DNA from 3 places in the Paenibacillus sp. FSL R5-0473 genome. Region 2 is predicted to be linked to each of the others. Evidence: a T-box and tRNA genes for the amino acid it is inferred to sense, from the RefSeq annotation. Region 2 holds a T-box; the other regions hold tRNA genes.
The links. The T-box of region 2 lies ahead of ileS (isoleucine--tRNA ligase). A T-box ahead of a tRNA ligase gene usually reads a tRNA of that ligase, here a tRNA-Ile.
Positions count from the first base shown of each region.

Region 1: it has a tRNA-Ile gene. The T-box ahead of ileS (isoleucine--tRNA ligase) is inferred to sense a tRNA for this amino acid. The anticodon was not compared.
Region 3: it has a tRNA-Ile gene. The T-box ahead of ileS (isoleucine--tRNA ligase) is inferred to sense a tRNA for this amino acid. The anticodon was not compared.

Region 1 is NZ_JBBORL010000001.1:6,811,715-6,818,995, reverse strand. Features, by position in the region: rRNA gene MKY28_RS29895 (23S ribosomal RNA) at 1-2,445, opposite strand, end outside; tRNA gene MKY28_RS29890 (tRNA-Ala) at 2,654-2,729, opposite strand; tRNA gene MKY28_RS29885 (tRNA-Ile) at 2,752-2,828, opposite strand; rRNA gene rrf (5S ribosomal RNA) at 2,865-2,981, opposite strand; rRNA gene MKY28_RS29875 (16S ribosomal RNA) at 3,140-4,692, opposite strand; gene MKY28_RS29870 (hypothetical protein) at 5,172-5,402, opposite strand; gene MKY28_RS29865 (stage II sporulation protein M) at 5,558-6,175, opposite strand; gene pdaB (polysaccharide deacetylase family sporulation protein PdaB) at 6,298-7,074, shown strand; gene MKY28_RS29855 (KinB-signaling pathway activation protein) at 7,173-7,281, opposite strand, start outside.
Region 2 is NZ_JBBORL010000001.1:1,183,225-1,190,505, forward strand. Features, by position in the region: gene MKY28_RS05105 (cell division protein SepF) at 1-138, shown strand, start outside; gene MKY28_RS05110 (YggT family protein) at 146-415, shown strand; gene MKY28_RS05115 (YlmH family RNA-binding protein) at 431-1,213, shown strand; gene MKY28_RS05120 (DivIVA domain-containing protein) at 1,454-1,963, shown strand; T-box leader at 2,021-2,313, shown strand; gene ileS (isoleucine--tRNA ligase) at 2,655-5,753, shown strand; gene MKY28_RS05130 (DUF5665 domain-containing protein) at 5,919-6,278, shown strand; gene MKY28_RS05135 (TraR/DksA C4-type zinc finger protein) at 6,317-7,054, opposite strand; gene lspA (signal peptidase II) at 7,276-7,281, shown strand, end outside.
Region 3 is NZ_JBBORL010000001.1:5,772,387-5,779,667, reverse strand. Features, by position in the region: gene MKY28_RS25460 (DUF2508 family protein) at 136-363, shown strand; gene MKY28_RS25455 (pro-sigmaK processing inhibitor BofA family protein) at 398-667, shown strand; rRNA gene MKY28_RS25450 (16S ribosomal RNA) at 1,016-2,568, shown strand; rRNA gene rrf (5S ribosomal RNA) at 2,674-2,790, shown strand; tRNA gene MKY28_RS25440 (tRNA-Ile) at 2,827-2,903, shown strand; tRNA gene MKY28_RS25435 (tRNA-Ala) at 2,926-3,001, shown strand; rRNA gene MKY28_RS25430 (23S ribosomal RNA) at 3,209-6,134, shown strand; tRNA gene MKY28_RS25425 (tRNA-Ser) at 6,216-6,307, shown strand; tRNA gene MKY28_RS25420 (tRNA-Met) at 6,351-6,427, shown strand; tRNA gene MKY28_RS25415 (tRNA-Val) at 6,437-6,512, shown strand; tRNA gene MKY28_RS25410 (tRNA-Thr) at 6,518-6,593, shown strand; tRNA gene MKY28_RS25405 (tRNA-Asp) at 6,603-6,680, shown strand; tRNA gene MKY28_RS25400 (tRNA-Phe) at 6,702-6,774, shown strand; tRNA gene MKY28_RS25395 (tRNA-Tyr) at 6,787-6,872, shown strand; tRNA gene MKY28_RS25390 (tRNA-Lys) at 6,880-6,952, shown strand; gene MKY28_RS25385 (PucR family transcriptional regulator) at 7,097-7,281, shown strand, end outside.

The DNA.
Region 1 (7,281 bases), 5.6 Mb from region 2:
CCATGCGGTACCACCGGATCACTAAGCCCGACTTTCGTCCCTGCTCGACTTGTAGGTCTCGCAGTCAAGCTCCCTTATGCCTTTGCACTCTTCGAATGATTTCCAACCATTCTGAGGGAACCTTTGGGCGCCTCCGTTACTCTTTAGGAGGCGACCGCCCCAGTCAAACTGCCCACCTGACACTGTCCCCGCACCGGATTACGGTACCAGGTTAGAACCTAGATACGATCAGGGTGGTATCCCAACGTTGCCTCCACGCAAGCTGGCGCTCACGTTTCAAAGGCTCCCACCTATCCTGTACAGATCGTACCCAAATTCAATATCAAGCTGCAGTAAAGCTCCATGGGGTCTTTCCGTCTTGTCGCGGGTAACCTGCATCTTCACAGGTATTAAAATTTCACCGGATCTCTCGTTGAGACAGCGCCCAAGTCGTTACGCCATTCGTGCGGGTCAGAATTTACCTGACAAGGAATTTCGCTACCTTAGGACCGTTATAGTTACGGCCGCCGTTTACTGGGGCTTCGGTTCACAGCTTCGGATTGCTCCTAACCACTCCCCTTAACCTTCCAGCACCGGGCAGGCGTCAGCCCGTATACTTCGCCTTACGGCTTCGCACAGACCTGTGTTTTTGCTAAACAGTCGCTTGGGCCTTTTCACTGCGGCCCCCTCGTGCTATTCACACTACCGGGGCACCCCTTCTCCCGAAGTTACGGGGTCATTTTGCCGAGTTCCTTAACGAGAGTTCTTCCGCGCGCCTTAGAATACTCTTCTCGCCTACCTGTGTCGGTTTGCGGTACGGGCACCATCACCTGGCTAGAGGCTTTTCTTGGCAGTGTGAGATCATGACCTTCGCTACTATAATTTTCGCTCCCCATCACAGCTCAGCCTTACAATGTGCGGATTTGCCTACACATCAGCCTCACTGCTTAGACGGACATCCATCAGTCCGCGTCACTACCCTACTGCGTCCCCCCATTGCTCATAACGGCTTACGGTGGTACAGGAATTTCGACCTGTTGTCCTTCGACTACGCCTTTCGGCCTCGCCTTAGGTCCCGACTTACCCTGAGCGGACGAGCCTTCCTCAGGAACCCTTAGGCTTTCGGCGGATCAGATTCTCACTGATCTTTTCGTTACTCATACCGGCATTCTCACTTGTATAATGTCCAGCGCTCCTTACGGTACACCTTCAACCCTTATACAACGCTCCCCTACCCCTGATGCAAAGCATCAAGCCATAGCTTCGGTGGTGTGTTTAGCCCCGTTACATTTTCGGCGCAGAGTCACTCGACCAGTGAGCTATTACGCACTCTTTCAATGATGGCTGCTTCTAAGCCAACATCCTGGTTGTCTGTGCAACTCCACATCCTTTCCCACTTAACACACACTTGGGGACCTTAGCTGATGGTCTGGGCTGTTTCCCTTTTGACAATGGATCTTAGCACTCACTGTCTGACTCCCGGAAGTAAGTCTATGGCATTCGGAGTTTGACTGAGCTTGGTAACCCTTGCGGGCCCCGCACCCAATCAGTGCTCTACCTCCACGACTCTGTTTTCCGAGGCTAGCCCTAAAGCTATTTCGGGGAGAACCAGCTATCTCCGAGTTCGATTGGAATTTCTCCGCTACCCCCACCTCATCCCCGCATTTTTCAACATGCGTGGGTTCGGGCCTCCAGTGCGTGTTACCGCACCTTCACCCTGGACAGGGGTAGATCACCCGGTTTCGGGTCTACGTCCACGTACTACATCGCCCTATTCAGACTCGCTTTCGCTGCGGCTCCGGCTCTTCACCTTAACCTTGCACGGGAACGTAACTCGCCGGTTCATTCTACAAAAGGCACGCCATCACCCCTAAAACGGGCTCTGACTTTTTGTAAGCACACGGTTTCAGGTTCTATTTCACTCCCCTTCCGGGGTGCTTTTCACCTTTCCCTCACGGTACTGCTTCACTATCGGTCGCTAGGAAGTATTTAGCCTTGGCAGATGGTCCTGCCGGATTCATACGGGGTTTCACGTGCCCCGCACTACTCGGGATCCGTCTCGGAGGGAACCAACTTTCAACTACAGGGCTTTTACCTTCTTTGGCGGGCCTTTCCAGACCTCTTCGCTTAACCGGTTCCTTTGTAACTCCATGTGAGACGTCCCACAACCCCAAAGAGCAAGCTCTCTGGTTTGGGCTTCTCCGCGTTCGCTCGCCGCTACTGACGGAATCACTATTGTTTTCTCTTCCTCAGGGTACTTAGATGTTTCAGTTCCCCTGGTATGCCTCACACTAACCTATGTATTCAGTTAGGTGTAACTGGAAATTACCCCAGCTGGGTTTCCCCATTCGGACACCCCCGGATCAAAGCTTGCTTACAGCTCCCCGAGGCAGTTTCGTTGTTCGCCACGTCCTTCATCGGCTCCTAGCGCCTAGGCATCCTCCGTGTGCTCTTAGTAGCTTAACCATTTTGTTCCGGTTTCGGTCGCTCGCTTCCCTTGTTTTGCTTGCGCAAAGCCAAAAGTCGCTCTCACCCGATACCATCACAAAAGCAATTTAACTACCTTTATACACTTGACTTGTTTGCACAAGTTCAGCTTAAAGGAATGTTCTAATTCGCGTTTGTTTCGTTTCGATATCTAGTTTTCAAAGAACAAACTTGTAAAACTTTTTTTTGGTGGAGCCAAGCGGGATCGAACCGCTGACCTCCTGCTTGCAAGGCAGGCGCTCTCCCAGCTGAGCTATGGCCCCATATAAAGTTTAAAGGTATAGATGGTGGGCCCTGGTGGACTCGAACCACCGGCCTCACCCTTATCAGAGGTGCGCTCTAACCAACTGAGCTAAGGGCCCACATTACATATACTATTCGAACCCAAAATGGGTTACGCTTGGCGGCGTTCTACTCTCCCAGGACCCTGCGGTCCAAGTACCATCGACGCTGAAGGGCTTAACGGTCGTGTTCGGGATGGGAACGTGTGGAACCCCTTCGCTATCGCCACCAAACGTTTGAGAGTTTGAGCTCTCAAAACTGAGCAACGAGTGAGTTGCTTGTGCTCTTCATTTCATCCACACCGAAGTGACGGACCGAAATGAATCGCTGTTGCAGGTTCTAAGAACCTGCTTATTTGAATGTTTCCGTTGCAGGAAACGATTCTCCATAGAAAGGAGGTGATCCAGCCGCACCTTCCGATACGGCTACCTTGTTACGACTTCACCCCAATCATCTATCCCACCTTCGGCGGCTGGCTCCTTGCGGTTACCCCACCGACTTCGGGTGTTATAAACTCTCGTGGTGTGACGGGCGGTGTGTACAAGACCCGGGAACGTATTCACCGCGGCATGCTGATCCGCGATTACTAGCAATTCCGACTTCATGCAGGCGAGTTGCAGCCTGCAATCCGAACTGAGACCGGCTTTGTTGGGATTGGCTCCATCTCGCGATTTCGCAGCCCGTTGTACCGGCCATTGTAGTACGTGTGTAGCCCAGGTCATAAGGGGCATGATGATTTGACGTCATCCCCACCTTCCTCCGGTTTGTCACCGGCAGTCTATCTAGAGTGCCCACCCGAAGTGCTGGCAACTAAATATAAGGGTTGCGCTCGTTGCGGGACTTAACCCAACATCTCACGACACGAGCTGACGACAACCATGCACCACCTGTCTTGAATGTTCCGAAGAAAAGGTACATCTCTGCACCGGTCATTCAGATGTCAAGACCTGGTAAGGTTCTTCGCGTTGCTTCGAATTAAACCACATACTCCACTGCTTGTGCGGGTCCCCGTCAATTCCTTTGAGTTTCAGTCTTGCGACCGTACTCCCCAGGCGGAGTGCTTAATGTGTTAACTTCGGCACCAAGGGTATCGAAACCCCTAACACCTAGCACTCATCGTTTACGGCGTGGACTACCAGGGTATCTAATCCTGTTTGCTCCCCACGCTTTCGCGCCTCAGCGTCAGTTACAGCCCAGAGAGTCGCCTTCGCCACTGGTGTTCCTCCACATATCTACGCATTTCACCGCTACACGTGGAATTCCACTCTCCTCTTCTGCACTCAAGTCACCCAGTTTCCAGTGCGATCCGGGGTTGAGCCCCGGGATTAAACACCAGACTTAAATGACCGCCTGCGCGCGCTTTACGCCCAATAATTCCGGACAACGCTTGCCCCCTACGTATTACCGCGGCTGCTGGCACGTAGTTAGCCGGGGCTTTCTTCTCAGGTACCGTCACCTTGAGAGCAGTTACTCTCCCAAGCGTTCTTCCCTGGCAACAGAGCTTTACGATCCGAAAACCTTCATCACTCACGCGGCATTGCTCCGTCAGGCTTTCGCCCATTGCGGAAGATTCCCTACTGCTGCCTCCCGTAGGAGTCTGGGCCGTGTCTCAGTCCCAGTGTGGCCGATCACCCTCTCAGGTCGGCTACGCATCGTCGCCTTGGTGAGCCGTTACCTCACCAACTAGCTAATGCGCCGCAGGCCCATCCCCAAGTGACAGATTGCTCCGTCTTTCCAGTTCCCTTCAGGCGAAGAAAACAATTATTCGGTATTAGCTACCGTTTCCGGTAGTTGTCCCAAACTTGAGGGCAGGTTGCCTACGTGTTACTCACCCGTCCGCCGCTAACCATCCGAGAAGCAAGCTTCTCTTCAAGTCCGCTCGACTTGCATGTATTAGGCATGCCGCCAGCGTTCGTCCTGAGCCAGGATCAAACTCTCCAATAAAGTATTGAAAAGAGCGATAAGCTCATTTTGAATCTGACGAGATTAAAAATCTCATTTGTGCTCCAGTCGATTCAAGCCAAGGCTTGTTTCAAACTTTCGCGTTCATTCTGCAAGCAGAATGTTAACTCACTCGTTGTTCAGTTTTCAAAGATCAAACATTCAATTTAGTGCTGTTTTTCATATTGTCGTCGTTTCAGCGGCGACTTTTATAATATATCATGTTGAAGTTCTCTTTGCAAGCATTATTTTTTCAATTATTTTCAATCGCTTTATTTTCATGCTTGTTTCCGTGAACCGCTCCTAAAAAAGGAACGAAAATTAATTTACCATATGAAATTAGAAAGGTCAACCCTTTTTCGACAAAAAGTATGAACCCCTCAGCAATTTCACATTCTCATAGTTCAGAGGTACAGCACCCGCTATGAAGAGCCGCACCTCCCTTCCACTACTGTAAATCGAATATATGACCAGCTTTAGCATTATGGCTTCGACTTTTTCAGCTTCCCACCTCTGGCGTACTTGGACAACTCTTTTGGCGGGGCAAAGCGTGCATACATGCGGAACACAGTCTTATATCGGCTCGCGATAGCATATTTGATCTCTTGGTCAAGACGATTATCACTTAGATCGAAAAGCATCTCATCTAATTCTTTACGCAGCACATAGTCCAGTTCCTTGCATTCCTTCTCATTAAACAACATACCCAGCATTAGAGTTCTCCTTTTTGTGCATAGCCTCTTTATCACACTTACACAAGTTTCATGCAACACCCCGTGCATTCTCGCTTTTGTGGGTGCTGCTGAAACCCGTTTTATTGTTATGGTCAACTTTCTGAAAATTTATGAATGCCAACCATCACAAAATTTTATCCTCTCACCAGAGTATACGTAAGTGTGCTTTCGATGATTGCTGCAACAAGAAGCAAGATGACAACCCAAAAGGATGCCGTTAGCGTCCTATTCATGAATGCTCTCCACCGGGTACCCATCGTATTTCGCTTGTCACTTCCAAGTTGTGCAAGGCTTTTGATAACCAGACCACCAAACTTCAGTCCGAAGGCGCAAGCAATGATAATGACCGGAATCTCAATAATGCCATGCGGAAGTAAACCTTTAACCACAATGTCATAGAAGCTTGCTCCATAATTCATCGTGGTGTGCACCACAAATCCAAGGACCATCCCATTGATCAGCAGGAAGATGACAGGCAGAATTCCGAAGAATATACCGGCATAGATGACAAGTACACTTTTGATGGCATTATTGAAAAAGATAAACAGAAAGAAGTTCCATTGCACATTGCCCCCCTGCTCCAGCCGTTCACTGACTTCACGTAATCCTCCGATTTGGTTCAACAACAGTTCTTCCAGTGGCCCTGTACTCACCCATCCTGCCCCTATACCAACAGCAAACAAAACTACGGACCAGATTAATGCACTACGGATGGAACCAAGATCTTTAAGAAATGTACTGAATTTTAACATAATAACCTCCTGTAGAATCTAAAATGATGGACAAACAAGGATCAGTGACGAATAACTGGGCAGTACGAGCATACATTGGAGAGTAAACAAGCATTTCTTATGGGAGAGGGGCGCTTATTGAAATGAACTCGTTCTATGTATTTAGCGGCAAAAAGATTAAACGGTACCTGATTGTCCTCGTTGCTGCCATCTTTGCGATCGGTATTATCTATCTGGAGAGAGGCAATGTCTCCGTATTCTCGGAGGAAGCACCATCCGCCGTCTACAGCGTTCCAACCGAGAAGAAGGTAATCGCACTCACCTTTGACATTAGCTGGGGGGATAAACGGACGGAGCCAATTCTGAAAGTTCTTCAGGAGAATAAAGTGCAGAAGGCAACCTTTTTCCTTTCCTCCCCCTGGAGCAAGACACACCCCGAAATTGTTACTGCCATCAAAGAGGCAGGATATGAAATTGGCAGCCATGGTCACAGACATGAGAACTACAGCAGCCTGACTGAAGAAGAAATTCGCAAAGAAATTTCGACAGCTCATAGCATTTTAACCGATTTAACGGGAAAAGAACCGAAATTACTACGTCTGCCCAACGGGGACTTTGACAAGCGAGTGCTTCAGGTAGCCAATAGTCTGAATTATCAGGTTGTGCAGTGGGATACAGACTCCTTAGATTGGAAAAACCCTGGTGTACAGACCATTGTTGATCGCGTAGTAAGCAAGGCACATCCAGGGGACATCGTACTGCTGCATGCAAGCGATTCCTCCAAACAAACGCATGAAGCACTCCCTGTAATTATCGACAAGTTGAAAAATCAGGGCTATGAATTTGTTACCGTGTCTGAGTTGCTCAACCATTCCAGTGTGGAAGGTAAGGAAGTTCGTGACCAAGCCAGCGGTCAATGATTACTCAATTATGAGCTATAGCTCAAATAAGTGCTTAAAAGTTGAAAAGAGCTAACCAGGTTAGCTCTTTTTGGTATGTTTTTTATGCAAAATGAATTCTATGCTCGGCTTTCTTTCAACTGTTCTGCCTTTCCACTTACACTCCGGTTCGTCGATACATCCACCAGCCTGTGCAATATCAGCATTTGGTATGCATTACATAGGAGC
Region 2 (7,281 bases):
ACGGTATATGCATTGGGTGGCGGTATTTCCAAAATCGGCGGAAACATTTTTCTCTGTACGCCAGATACGGTTGAAATTCAGGGATCAATTACGGAAATACTGGCTGACAGCGAGCAAGATTATAACAGAATGAGGTGAGCCACTTTTGTATCAGATTGAAAGCGTGTTGTACACGTTATACCAGATTTACTTTTACATGGTCATTGTCTACATATTGATGTCTTGGCTTCCCAATGCGCGGGAAAGCTTCATCGGTGAATGGCTGGGCAAATTAGTGGAACCATATCTAAGACCGTTTCGCCGATTTATACCGCCTTTGTTCGGTGTGCTGGATATTTCCCCGATTGTGGCGCTGATCGTTCTGCAACTTGCGCTTAATGGGCTAATCTCCATACTCCGGTATTTTGCATATTAGGGTAGGGTGACATAGATGAGCGGTGAAATTTACGAACATTTTAGCCATGATGAGCGGGATTTTGTAGATAAGGCTTCGGATTGGGTTGAGCAGGCGGGTAAGTATCATGACATGAAGCTAACTGACTTTCTTGATCCAAGACAGGTTTTTATATTACAGACTCTTGCCAATCGCCGTAACGACGTTCAGATTCGTCTGGATGGTGGTTACGAGGCTGCTGAACGCAAGCGTGCGCTGGTTGCACCTGATTATATGTATCTGGATGATGAGGATATGGGTATGCAGGTGCTCAGTATTACGTCTGATGATCAGAAAATCTCGGAGCTGGAGCATGGGGACTATATGGGTTCCCTGCTCGGGCTTGGGATGAAACGTGGAAAGATCGGGGATATCCAAGTGCTGGAGGACGGTTGCCATACAGTGGTGGCGGCGGAAACCGGCGCTTTTTTATCGCTTCAACTGAATCAGGTGCATCGGTTACATGTGTTCACAGAGTTACTTCCTTTGGATCAGATGCGATGGTCAGAGAGTAAACTGGAGACGATGGACATTACGGTCGCTTCTCTTCGTTTGGATGGAATCTGCGCAGATGTGTATCGGCTTAGCCGCAGTAAAGTGTTGGTACCGATCAAAGCTGGTCGTTGCCGAGTGAACTGGAAGGTTGAGGAAGATCCCTCCAAATCGCTAAAAGCGGGTGATGTCGTATCCATTCAGGGATTTGGCCGTTTCAAGGTTATGGAACAGGATGGGATGACCAAAAAAGGCCGTTGCCGAGTGAAAATTGGCAAATTTGCCTGAGTCTGTTGCAGGAAAATCCGCTTTCTTGTCGAAATGTTTATCATAAAGGTGTAGAAAATACGCGGTGTATCCGATAAACATTAAGTCAAAGCTTTACATGAACGTTGGAGGATGTAATTTTGATCCTGCATTCCGTATACGTTGCCAAGGTTAGGCATCAACGATACGGCCCCTTGGGTGGTACCCATATGCTGCAAACCTTCTCTGGACGGGAAGGAACTTTAACAGGAGGTGGACAGCATGCCATTAACGCCGCTGGACATACACAACAAGGAATTTTCCCGACGTTTGCGCGGGTATGACGAGGATGAAGTCAATGAATTCCTGGATCAAGTCATCAAAGATTACGAAGGCGTCATTCGCGAGAACAAAGAGCTGAGCAATCAGTTGCTGTCCGTTCAGGAGAAACTGGATCATTTTTCTACAATTGAAGAGACGCTTAGCAAAACGATCATCATTGCGCAGGAAGCTGCTGATGATGTGAAGGGTAATGCGAAGAAAGAAGCGCAGTTGATCGTGAAGGAAGCAGAGAAAAATGCAGACCGGATCGTGAACGAATCGTTGGGCAAATCTCGCAAAATTGCTTTGGAAGTGGAAGAACTGAAAAAGCAGGCCTCGATTTATCGTGCCCGTTTCCGCACGCTTGTTGAAGCGCAGCTTGAACTGTTGACTCAGGATGGTTGGGAAGTACTGGAGAGCCGGGAGCAGGAAGTGCGTGACCGTGAGCGGGAGATGAAAGAAATTTATTAGTCTGTCGCCTGGTTGACTTTTGTCTGCAAAGAGGCTATAACTATATTCATAATGAATAGTGATTCCATGACGGGTTCAGTACGTTATGATCTCATCCCTCAGAGAGTTGGTGGTTGGTGCAAACCAATGGATGAGTTATAGCCGAATATCTCCCCGGAGAAGTGACGCTGAAGCGGTGATCTTGATTGCCGTGTGTAAGCCGAACCGTAAGCCGTACGTTATAACGGCACCCTGCGGTAGTATAGCGGGGCATAAGCGCTGTTGATGACAGAGCATACCCAGGCTTGCCTGGATGTGGTTTGTGATGAACAGAATTAGGGTGGTAACGCGAGTATAGCCTCGTCCCTTTCCAGGGACGGGGCTTTTTTGTGTCCAAAAAAGGCGAACGCCCATGAGGCCCGAAGGGACCTCAGGGAGAGAGCCCACCCGCCGGGAAAGTGAAGCACCCGGCAACACCCGCCTCGTGGTAAGGCCATGCGGCGTTCATGCAGGGAACAGTCGCAAAATGGCCGCCACTACGCACATCCACCCCTCGCCCATAAGCGCCACCGATCCCCCACCGACAACCCATCCCGGGTGTCCAGAGGGCGGAGCGCCTATGGGGTCTCCCTTGGCAAGGGGGATTTAGGGGGATTGAAACGCTTTTTGTGGACGGTCCACAATCCAACCAAAGAAAGGGAAGATAATCATCATGCAACGAGTTGACGTCAAAGAGAAGGCACGTGCCAGAGAATTACGCGTGTTAGATAAATGGAAAACGGAGAATACATTCAAAAGATCCATCGAAAACCGGGAGGGCAAGCCAAACTTCGTATTTTATGAAGGGCCACCTACAGCAAACGGTAAACCACATATCGGTCACGTACTGGGACGGGTAATCAAGGATTTTGTTGGACGGTATAACACGATGAAGGGTTACCGTGTTGTTCGTAAAGCGGGTTGGGATACACATGGTCTGCCTGTAGAACTGGGTGTACAGAAAAAGCTTGGTATCTCCCACAAGTGGGAAATCGAAGATTACGGCGTGGAGAAATTCATTAACGAATGTAAAGCGAGCGTATTCGAATACGAGCAACAATGGCGTGATCTGACAGAAGGCATCGGATATTGGACGGATATGAATAACCCGTATATCACCCTTGATAACAACTATATCGAGAGTGTATGGAACATCCTGGCGACAATTCATGAGAAAGGCCTGTTGTATCGTGGTCACCGTGTGAGCCCGTATTGTCCTTCTTGTCAGACAACACTGAGTTCCCATGAAGTTGCACAAGGGTACAAAGACGTCAAAGACCTAAGCGCTACAGCGAAATTCAAACTGAATGACAGCGGAGAATTTGTACTGGCTTGGACGACAACACCTTGGACACTGCCTTCACACGTTGCACTTGCCGTGAATCCGGATATGGACTACTCCCGTGTTCGTCAAGGTGATGAAGTGTACATCATGGCAACCAATCTGGTTGAAAAAGTGATGAAAGATACCAAGGGTGAGTATGAAATCATTGGTGCACTGAAAGGTGCCGACCTCGTTGGCAAAACGTATGATCCTCCGTTCAACTACGTACAGGCTGAGAAGGCTAACATCATTCTGGGTGCAAGCTTTGTAACGGATGCAAGTGGTACGGGTATCGTACACATGGCTCCTGCCCATGGTGAAGATGACTACCGTGTATGCCGTGAGAATGGGATCAGCTTTGTGAACATGGTGGACTTGGAAGGTAAATTTGTCGCTGAGGTTACTGACTTTGCCGGACGTTTCGTGAAGGATTGTGATATTGATATCGTGCGATATCTGTCTGAGCATGGGCGTTTGTTCAGCAAAGAAAAATATGAGCACAGCTATCCGTTCTGCTGGCGTTGTGATACACCACTTCTGTACTATGCAATGGACAGTTGGTTTATCCAAACGACAGCCATCAAGGACCAATTGATTGCCAACAACAGTGAAGTGGATTGGTACCCAGGTCACGTTCGTGAAGGTCGCTTCGGGAAATTCCTTGAGGATCTGGTGGATTGGAACATCAGCCGTGATCGTTATTGGGGAACTCCGCTGAACATCTGGGTGTGTGAGGAGACTGGCGAACAATTTGCACCACACAGCATTGCAGAATTGCGTGCTCGTGCGGTAGGTGATGTGCCAGAGAATCTTGAATTGCATAAACCATATGTGGATGACGTTAAAGTCATGAGCTCTTGTGGCAAATATGAGATGAAACGTACACCGGAAGTGATCGATGTCTGGTTCGACAGCGGCTCCATGCCGTTTGCCCAGCAGCACTATCCATTTGAAAATAAAGAAGTATTCGAACAGCAGTACCCTGCGGATATGATCTGTGAAGGGATTGACCAGACACGTGGCTGGTTCTACAGCTTGCTGGCGGTTTCCACCCTTTTGACAGGCAAAGCGCCTTACAAAGCGGTTATGGCTACAGGACACGTTCTTGACGAGAACGGACAGAAGATGTCCAAATCCAAAGGTAACGTTATCGATCCTTGGGAAGTAATTGAAGAATACGGTACAGATGCATTCCGCTGGGCTTTGTTGTCTGACAGTGCACCGTGGAACAGCAAACGTTTCTCCAAAGGTATCGTAGGGGAAGCCAAATCCAAAATGGTGGATACGCTGGTTAACACCCATGCATTTCTGACGCTTTATGCTACCATTGATGGATTTGATCCACAGGAGCACCCGTTCCAACTGTCCGCACACAAGCTGGATCGCTGGATTCTGTCGAGACTGAACAGCCTGATCCTGGTTGTAGAAAAAGCGCTGCTGGTTAACGACTATCTGAACTCTTCCAAAGCGATTGAAGCATTTGTTGATGAGTTGAGTAACTGGTACATCCGTCGTTCCCGCGACCGTTTCTGGGGAAGTGGCCTGACAGACGATAAATTGGACGCTTACCGCACATTGACTGAGGTACTGGTGACTACTGCGAAGTTGGTTGCTCCGTTCACACCGATGCTGGCAGAAGACATCTATCTGAACCTTGCAACAGGTGAGAGTGTGCACATGGAAGACTATCCGGTAGCTAATGAAGCGCTGATTGATGCAGGACTGGAACAGGATATGGAGACGGCTCGCCGCGTGGTTGAACTTGCCCGTAACGTTCGTAACGAAACAGGCATTAAGACACGTCAGCCACTGTCCGAATTGATCGTTTCCCTGGATAAAGGCTTTGACCTGACAAGTTATGAAGAGATCATCAAAGAAGAGATCAATGTAAAAGGAATCCGTACGGAGCATAATGATGCGGAATTCGTTGACTTTACATTGAAGCTGAACCTGAAGGTCGCAGGTAAGAAATACGGTAAAAACGTAGGGTTCCTGCAAAACTTCTTCAAAGGAATGTCGGCTGATGAGACGCGTAAAGTGGTTTCGGAGGGTGTGCTGAACATCGTTTCTCCAGAAGGCGAAGAGCTGCAAGTGACGAGCGAAGAATTATTGGTTGATAAACAGGCCAAATCTGGCTTTGCTTCAGCATCAGGTTACGGTCTGACGGTTGCACTCAATACCGAAATCACGCCAGCCTTGGAACAGGAAGGTTGGGTCCGTGAAGTGGTTCGTGCTGTGCAGGATACCCGGAAACGTCTGGATCTGCCGATTGAGAAAAGAGTACGTTTGACACTGGATGTGGATGCATCCCTTCAGGAAGCTATTCAGGCGTTTGATGATGTGTTGCGTGAAAATGTTCTCGTAACCGAAGTTACATTTGGCTCGAATGAGTCCATGGAACGCGTTGAAGCCGGAGGCAAATCGATCGGTATTTACATCGAAGCGTAATTCGGAGCATGTCCCATTCAATTAGGACAGAATATAGAGTATAAACAAACGAGCCGCAGAGGCAGGGACATATTCCCTGTATCTGGGCTCGTTTGTTTTTTAGGCAATAAGGCAATGATTCTATAGTGCAGTCAATCTATATTGATCAAAGGAACTGACCAAAACATGAGCGAACATGACAAGCAAACCGCAGCCACTTCACAACAACCAACATCAGATAATCTGAATTCGCATGACAAAATTGAAGAGTTACATACCCTGACGAATCGTCTGGCGAATGAACTGGAACGTTCACGAATTGCGCAATACACAGAATTGCTGAACAGGCCATGGAAATTGATTGGACTTAACCTGTTGTCAGGAGCCGCACGAGGTGTGGGGATTGCGATTGGGTTTACCTTTTTCGCAGCAACGATCATTTACGTTTTGCAGCTACTTGGGGCGCTCAATCTTCCCATTGTTGGAGATTACATCGCTGATATTGTGCGCATTGTCCAGCGTCAGCTTGATATGAACACTTACTAAGCGATTAGTAATTAAAGGTGAAAGATATCAAAGTACATTTAGTAAATGTCATCCGTCTCCATATCCGGTTCTAACAGACCCTCGCCCTCACGGTTCTCCAGGTACTGACGATATTGCCTATTGCGCACGATGGAGACGTCATGACCATAGATGTCCGTGGCAACAAAACTTTCGTACGCTTCAACGCAGCCTTCCACTTCATCGGTAGCTTCAATCGCCATAACATCATAGCTGTCGATATCGCGTCCTTCAGCCATGGCTGGTGAATTCGATGTGCCCCAACTTTCAACAATCTGCCAAGTGTCTTCACCATCGAAGCCATTTTGATCCTCACGCTCGTCCAGACTGGTTCGACCAAATGCCGGGGCAAGGAATTCTTCCTCTACAGGGCGGTTCTCAGAGACAACGGTTTCTGGTTGATGTTTTTTGCAGTATTTGGTGTAGGGCACAGCTTCCATGCGTTCATAAGGGATGGGTTGCTGACAGACCGCACATGTACCGTAATGTCCTTCTTCGATGGAGTGCAGTGCAGAATCGATTCGTTCCAATTGGAATTCATCATGTTCCAGCAGGGAAATATCTTTCTCGCGTTCATACACCTCCGTAGCTATGTCGCCAGGATGGTTATCAATTGGTGATAATTCACCTGTCTGTAGTTTAAGGGAGTCTCCAAGTCCATAATGCTCGTTTTCCGACAGTCTATGTTCAATATCGCGCTTATCGGACATCAGTTGGGAACGTAGAAATTGTAGTTGTTTGTTAGTAAAATGTGACATGATTTTCCCCTTTCTGCTTTCATGCTGGAATCCGGATTTTGACTCTATTGTAGGATGTGCCATTGAGGGCAAGATTACAGAAGGGAAATGTTATCGTTTTTGCCATAAGCATTGCGATGTAGCGCGTCGTGGACGATTTCCAAACAGCTGTGCTACAATAAACAAGTCTGGCGTAAGCCTGGTATCGTTTGGAAAAGACAAGAACGGAGTGACAAACAAACGTGGTG
Region 3 (7,281 bases), 4.6 Mb from region 2:
TGGAAAAAATGAATGCCCGAGTTCTAAGTTTGTCCTTTCCCTGATAAGTATGAGAATATGCTGTGCTGATCAGGAGGGGGAGAGATTATGTTTTTGTGGCGAAACACACGGAACTCGGTAGAGAAACACAACAGAATGTTGAAGGAACTTGAGGCGGATCAGATCTATGCAGATATTCAGATGGCTAAGCAGGAATGGGAACGGGCTATGAGACAGTTTGAAGATGCACAGGGACAGGATGAGATTGATTATGCTATTTATGTATTGGAGGCAGCTGAGCGGAAGTACCAGATCCACTTGAGAAGAGCAAAGCGAGCCAGAGCTAATGATGATGTTACATCACAGCGAGGGGTTAGTATGTAGAGTCACGTTTACATTAAACACGGAGGTGAAACATATGAAGAGTATTATACTGGGAAGTGTATTGGTTATATCGTTACTGGGGCTTATCGTTATTTTATTCAGAAAGCGGATAGGGTTATCGTTTTTCACGTCATTTGGAATTCATCTGGTGCTGGCTGCAGTAGGGATATATATCGTGAATTATTCCGGCTGGATTACAGGAACCTACATCCCGCTGAACCCTGCAACGATAGGGACTGTAACTGTTTTGGGATTGCCAGGTGTGGGGCTATTATTAGGGCTGAAAATTTCTTTGTTCGGATAGTTGACTCGCAGGATATTTATATGGTACATTATATCTCGTTGCTTTGCTTGCTTGGTTAGATGCTTTAGATGAAATCAAGGAGTTCATTACGAACTTCGAAAAATAATTTCAAAAAAACACTTGACCAAAACAAACGAAGTATGATATATTATAAAAGTCGCCGCTGAGAGAAAATGGTGACGAAAAAACGAGTTTGATCTTTGAAAACTGAACAACGAGTGAGTAAACATTCTGCTTGCAGAATGAACGCAAAAGTTTGAGACAAGCCTTGGCTTGAATCGACTGGAGCACAATTGAGATTTTTAATCTCGTCAGATTCAAAATGAGCTTATCGCTCTTTTCAATACTTTATTGGAGAGTTTGATCCTGGCTCAGGACGAACGCTGGCGGCATGCCTAATACATGCAAGTCGAGCGGACTTGAAGAGAAGCTTGCTTCTCTGATAGTTAGCGGCGGACGGGTGAGTAACACGTAGGCAACCTGCCCTCAAGTTTGGGACAACTACCGGAAACGGTAGCTAATACCGAATAATTGTTTTCTTCGCCTGAAGGAAACTGGAAAGACGGAGCAATCTGTCACTTGGGGATGGGCCTGCGGCGCATTAGCTAGTTGGTGAGGTAACGGCTCACCAAGGCGACGATGCGTAGCCGACCTGAGAGGGTGATCGGCCACACTGGGACTGAGACACGGCCCAGACTCCTACGGGAGGCAGCAGTAGGGAATCTTCCGCAATGGGCGAAAGCCTGACGGAGCAATGCCGCGTGAGTGATGAAGGTTTTCGGATCGTAAAGCTCTGTTGCCAGGGAAGAACGCTTGGGAGAGTAACTGCTCTCAAGGTGACGGTACCTGAGAAGAAAGCCCCGGCTAACTACGTGCCAGCAGCCGCGGTAATACGTAGGGGGCAAGCGTTGTCCGGAATTATTGGGCGTAAAGCGCGCGCAGGCGGTCATTTAAGTCTGGTGTTTAATCCCGGGGCTCAACCCCGGATCGCACTGGAAACTGGGTGACTTGAGTGCAGAAGAGGAGAGTGGAATTCCACGTGTAGCGGTGAAATGCGTAGATATGTGGAGGAACACCAGTGGCGAAGGCGACTCTCTGGGCTGTAACTGACGCTGAGGCGCGAAAGCGTGGGGAGCAAACAGGATTAGATACCCTGGTAGTCCACGCCGTAAACGATGAGTGCTAGGTGTTAGGGGTTTCGATACCCTTGGTGCCGAAGTTAACACATTAAGCACTCCGCCTGGGGAGTACGGTCGCAAGACTGAAACTCAAAGGAATTGACGGGGACCCGCACAAGCAGTGGAGTATGTGGTTTAATTCGAAGCAACGCGAAGAACCTTACCAGGTCTTGACATCTGAATGACCGGTGCAGAGATGTACCTTTTCTTCGGAACATTCAAGACAGGTGGTGCATGGTTGTCGTCAGCTCGTGTCGTGAGATGTTGGGTTAAGTCCCGCAACGAGCGCAACCCTTATATTTAGTTGCCAGCACTTCGGGTGGGCACTCTAGATAGACTGCCGGTGACAAACCGGAGGAAGGTGGGGATGACGTCAAATCATCATGCCCCTTATGACCTGGGCTACACACGTACTACAATGGCCGGTACAACGGGCTGCGAAATCGCGAGATGGAGCCAATCCCAACAAAGCCGGTCTCAGTTCGGATTGCAGGCTGCAACTCGCCTGCATGAAGTCGGAATTGCTAGTAATCGCGGATCAGCATGCCGCGGTGAATACGTTCCCGGGTCTTGTACACACCGCCCGTCACACCACGAGAGTTTATAACACCCGAAGTCGGTGGGGTAACCGCAAGGAGCCAGCCGCCGAAGGTGGGATAGATGATTGGGGTGAAGTCGTAACAAGGTAGCCGTATCGGAAGGTGCGGCTGGATCACCTCCTTTCTATGGAGAATCGTTTCCCGAGTGGAAACATTCAAATACAAAATCTAGCCAGGTCGGCTAGTTACTCACTCGTTGCTCAGTTTTGAGAGCTTAAACTCTCAAACGTTTGGTGGCGATAGCGAAGGGGTTCCACACGTTCCCATCCCGAACACGACCGTTAAGCCCTTCAGCGTCGATGGTACTTGGACCGCAGGGTCCTGGGAGAGTAGAACGCCGCCAAGCGTAACCCATTTTGGGTTCAAATAGTATATGTAATGTGGGCCCTTAGCTCAGTTGGTTAGAGCGCACCTCTGATAAGGGTGAGGCCGGTGGTTCGAGTCCACCAGGGCCCACCATCTATACCTTTAAACTTTATATGGGGCCATAGCTCAGCTGGGAGAGCGCCTGCCTTGCAAGCAGGAGGTCAGCGGTTCGATCCCGCTTGGCTCCACCAAAATGATTTACAAGTTTGTTCTTTGAAAACTAGATATCGAAACGAAACAAACGCGAATTAGAACATTCCTTTTTAGCTGAACTTGTGTTAAACAAGTTTCAATAAAAACGGTAGTCAAATTGCTTTTGTGATGGTATCGGGTGAGAGCGACTTTTGGCTTTGCGCAAGCAAAACAAGGGAAGCGAGCGACCGAAACCGGAACAAAATGGTTAAGCTACTAAGAGCACACGGAGGATGCCTAGGCGCTAGGAGCCGATGAAGGACGTGGCGAACAACGAAACTGCCTCGGGGAGCTGTAAGCAAGCTTTGATCCGGGGGTGTCCGAATGGGGAAACCCAGCTGGGGTAATTTCCAGTTACTCATAACTGAATACATAGGTTATGTAGAGGCATACCAGGGGAACTGAAACATCTAAGTACCCTGAGGAAGAGAAAACAATAGTGATTCCGTCAGTAGCGGCGAGCGAACGCGGAGAAGCCCAAACCAGAGAGCTTGCTCTTTGGGGTTGTGGGACGTCTCACATGGAGTTACAAAGGAACCGGTTAAGCGAAGAGGTCTGGAAAGGCCCGCCAAAGAAGGTAAAAGCCCTGTAGTTGAAAGTCTGTTCCCTCCGAGACGGATCCCGAGTAGTGCGGGGCACGTGAAACCCCGTATGAATCCGGCAGGACCATCTGCCAAGGCTAAATACTTCCTAGCGACCGATAGTGAAGCAGTACCGTGAGGGAAAGGTGAAAAGCACCCCGGAAGGGGAGTGAAATAGAACCTGAAACCGTGTGCTTACAAAAAGTCAGAGCCCGTTTTAGGGGTGATGGCGTGCCTTTTGTAGAATGAACCGGCGAGTTACGTTCCCGTGCAAGGTTAAGGTGAAGAGCCGGAGCCGCAGCGAAAGCGAGTCTGAATAGGGCGATGTAGTACGTGGACGTAGACCCGAAACCGGGTGATCTACCCCTGTCCAGGGTGAAGGTGCGGTAACACGCACTGGAGGCCCGAACCCACGCATGTTGAAAAATGCGGGGATGAGGTGGGGGTAGCGGAGAAATTCCAATCGAACTCGGAGATAGCTGGTTCTCCCCGAAATAGCTTTAGGGCTAGCCTCGGAAAACAGAGTCGTGGAGGTAGAGCACTGATTGGGTGCGGGGCCCGCAAGGGTTACCAAGCTCAGTCAAACTCCGAATGCCATAGACTTACTTCCGGGAGTCAGACAGTGAGTGCTAAGATCCATTGTCAAAAGGGAAACAGCCCAGACCATCAGCTAAGGTCCCCAAGTGTGTGTTAAGTGGGAAAGGATGTGGAGTTGCACAGACAACCAGGATGTTGGCTTAGAAGCAGCCACCATTGAAAGAGTGCGTAATAGCTCACTGGTCGAGTGACTCTGCGCCGAAAATGTAACGGGGCTAAACACACCACCGAAGCTATGGCTTGATGCTTTGCATCAGGGGTAGGGGAGCGTTGTATAAGGGTTGAAGGTGTACCGTAAGGAGCGCTGGACATTATACAAGTGAGAATGCCGGTATGAGTAACGAAAAGATCAGTGAGAATCTGATCCGCCGAAAGCCTAAGGGTTCCTGAGGAAGGCTCGTCCGCTCAGGGTAAGTCGGGACCTAAGGCGAGGCCGAAAGGCGTAGTCGAAGGACAACAGGTCGAAATTCCTGTACCACCGTAAGCCGTTATGAGCAATGGGGGGACGCAGTAGGGTAGTGACGCGGACTGATGGATGTCCGTCTAAGCAGTAAGGCTGATGTGTAGGCAAATCCGCACATTGTAAGGCTGAGCTGTGATGGGGAGCGAAAATTATAGTAGCGAAGGTCATGATCTCACACTGCCAAGAAAAGCCTCTAGCCAGGTGATGGTGCCCGTACCGCAAACCGACACAGGTAGGCGAGAAGAGTATTCTAAGGCGCGCGGAAGAACTCTCGTTAAGGAACTCGGCAAAATGACCCCGTAACTTCGGGAGAAGGGGTGCCCCGGTAGTGTGAATAGCACGAGGGGGCCGCAGTGAAAAGGCCCAAGCGACTGTTTAGCAAAAACACAGGTCTGTGCGAAGCCGTAAGGCGAAGTATACGGGCTGACGCCTGCCCGGTGCTGGAAGGTTAAGGGGAGTGGTTAGGAGCAATCCGAAGCTGTGAACCGAAGCCCCAGTAAACGGCGGCCGTAACTATAACGGTCCTAAGGTAGCGAAATTCCTTGTCAGGTAAATTCTGACCCGCACGAATGGCGTAACGACTTGGGCGCTGTCTCAACGAGAGATCCGGTGAAATTTTAATACCTGTGAAGATGCAGGTTACCCGCGACAAGACGGAAAGACCCCATGGAGCTTTACTGCAGCTTGATATTGAATTTGGGTACGATCTGTACAGGATAGGTGGGAGCCTTTGAAACGTGAGCGCCAGCTTGCGTGGAGGCAACGTTGGGATACCACCCTGATCGTATCTAGGTTCTAACCTGGTACCGTAATCCGGTGCGGGGACAGTGTCAGGTGGGCAGTTTGACTGGGGCGGTCGCCTCCTAAAGAGTAACGGAGGCGCCCAAAGGTTCCCTCAGAATGGTTGGAAATCATTCGAAGAGTGCAAAGGCATAAGGGAGCTTGACTGCGAGACCTACAAGTCGAGCAGGGACGAAAGTCGGGCTTAGTGATCCGGTGGTACCGCATGGAAGGGCCATCGCTCAACGGATAAAAGCTACCCTGGGGATAACAGGCTTATCTCCCCCAAGAGTCCACATCGACGGGGAGGTTTGGCACCTCGATGTCGGCTCATCGCATCCTGGGGCTGAAGTAGGTCCCAAGGGTTGGGCTGTTCGCCCATTAAAGCGGTACGCGAGCTGGGTTCAGAACGTCGTGAGACAGTTCGGTCCCTATCTGTCGTGGGCGTAGGAAATTTGAGAGGAGCTGTCCTTAGTACGAGAGGACCGGGATGGACGTACCGCTGGTGTACCAGTTGTTCCGCCAGGAGCACCGCTGGGTAGCTATGTACGGACGGGATAAACGCTGAAAGCATCTAAGCGTGAAGCCCCCCTCAAGATGAGATTTCCCAGTATGTAAGACCCCTTGAAGACGACGAGGTAGATAGGCTGGGGGTGGAAGTGCAGCAATGCATGGAGCTGACCAGTACTAATCGGTCGAGGGCTTATCCAATAGCAAGTTGTCATTCGCATGTTTCGTTTCGAATCTAGTTTTCAGGGAGCAATCCTTGAATGATGTTGATGATTGTTATTTGGAGAGATACCCAAGTGGCTATAAGGGGACCCTCTGCTAAGGGGTTAGACTGCGTAAGCGGTGCGAGGGTTCGAATCCCTCTCTCTCCGCCATCTTTACCTAAAGATGGACAAGCAATCAAGACACAATTAATATGGCGGTGTAGCTCAGCTGGCTAGAGCGTACGGTTCATACCCGTAAGGTCGGGGGTTCGATCCCCTCCGCCGCTACCATATTACCCAGGAGGCTTAGCTCAGCTGGGAGAGCATCTGCCTTACAAGCAGAGGGTCGGGGGTTCGATCCCCTCAGCCTCCACCATATACGCCGGTGTAGCTCAACTGGTAGAGCAACTGACTTGTAATCAGTAGGTTGGGGGTTCAAGTCCTCTCGCCGGCACCATTAATGCCTGGAACCGTGGTGTAGTTGGCCTAACATGCCTGCCTGTCACGCAGGAGATCGCGGGTTCGAATCCCGTCGGTTCCGCCATTAATCCTAAAAATTAAATATGGCTCGGTAGCTCAGTCGGTAGAGCAGAGGACTGAAAATCCTCGTGTCGGCGGTTCGATTCCGTCCCGAGCCACCTTTAATCCCTGGAGGATTAGCGAAGTGGCCAAACGCATCAGACTGTAAATCTGCTCCCGTACGGGTTCGGTGGTTCGAATCCATCATCCTCCACCAGTTTTATGAGTCATTAGCTCAGTTGGTAGAGCACCTGACTTTTAATCAGGGTGTCGAAGGTTCGAGCCCTTCATGACTCATCTTTAAGAAAAGAGTGATTAATCATTAATTTGATTAGTTGCTCTTTTTTTGTTATGTAATTTTAGCTCAATATGGATATTTATTAATGCTGGGCAAGATATGATAAACTAATAGAAAACATGCAGAGTGGTGACGTTCATTATATGAAGCTCATACCTGATCTAAAACAGCAAATTGAAGTCATTATAGGCACAAATTTGGACGAATATGAAATTACAATAGAAGAATGGATGCAATCCGTTGCGAATCTGGTTGGTCGACATGAAAATTCAGAGACCTTTGGTGATGAGGGTGAGCATCAGGAGTTATCTGATCAATCTGCATCTCC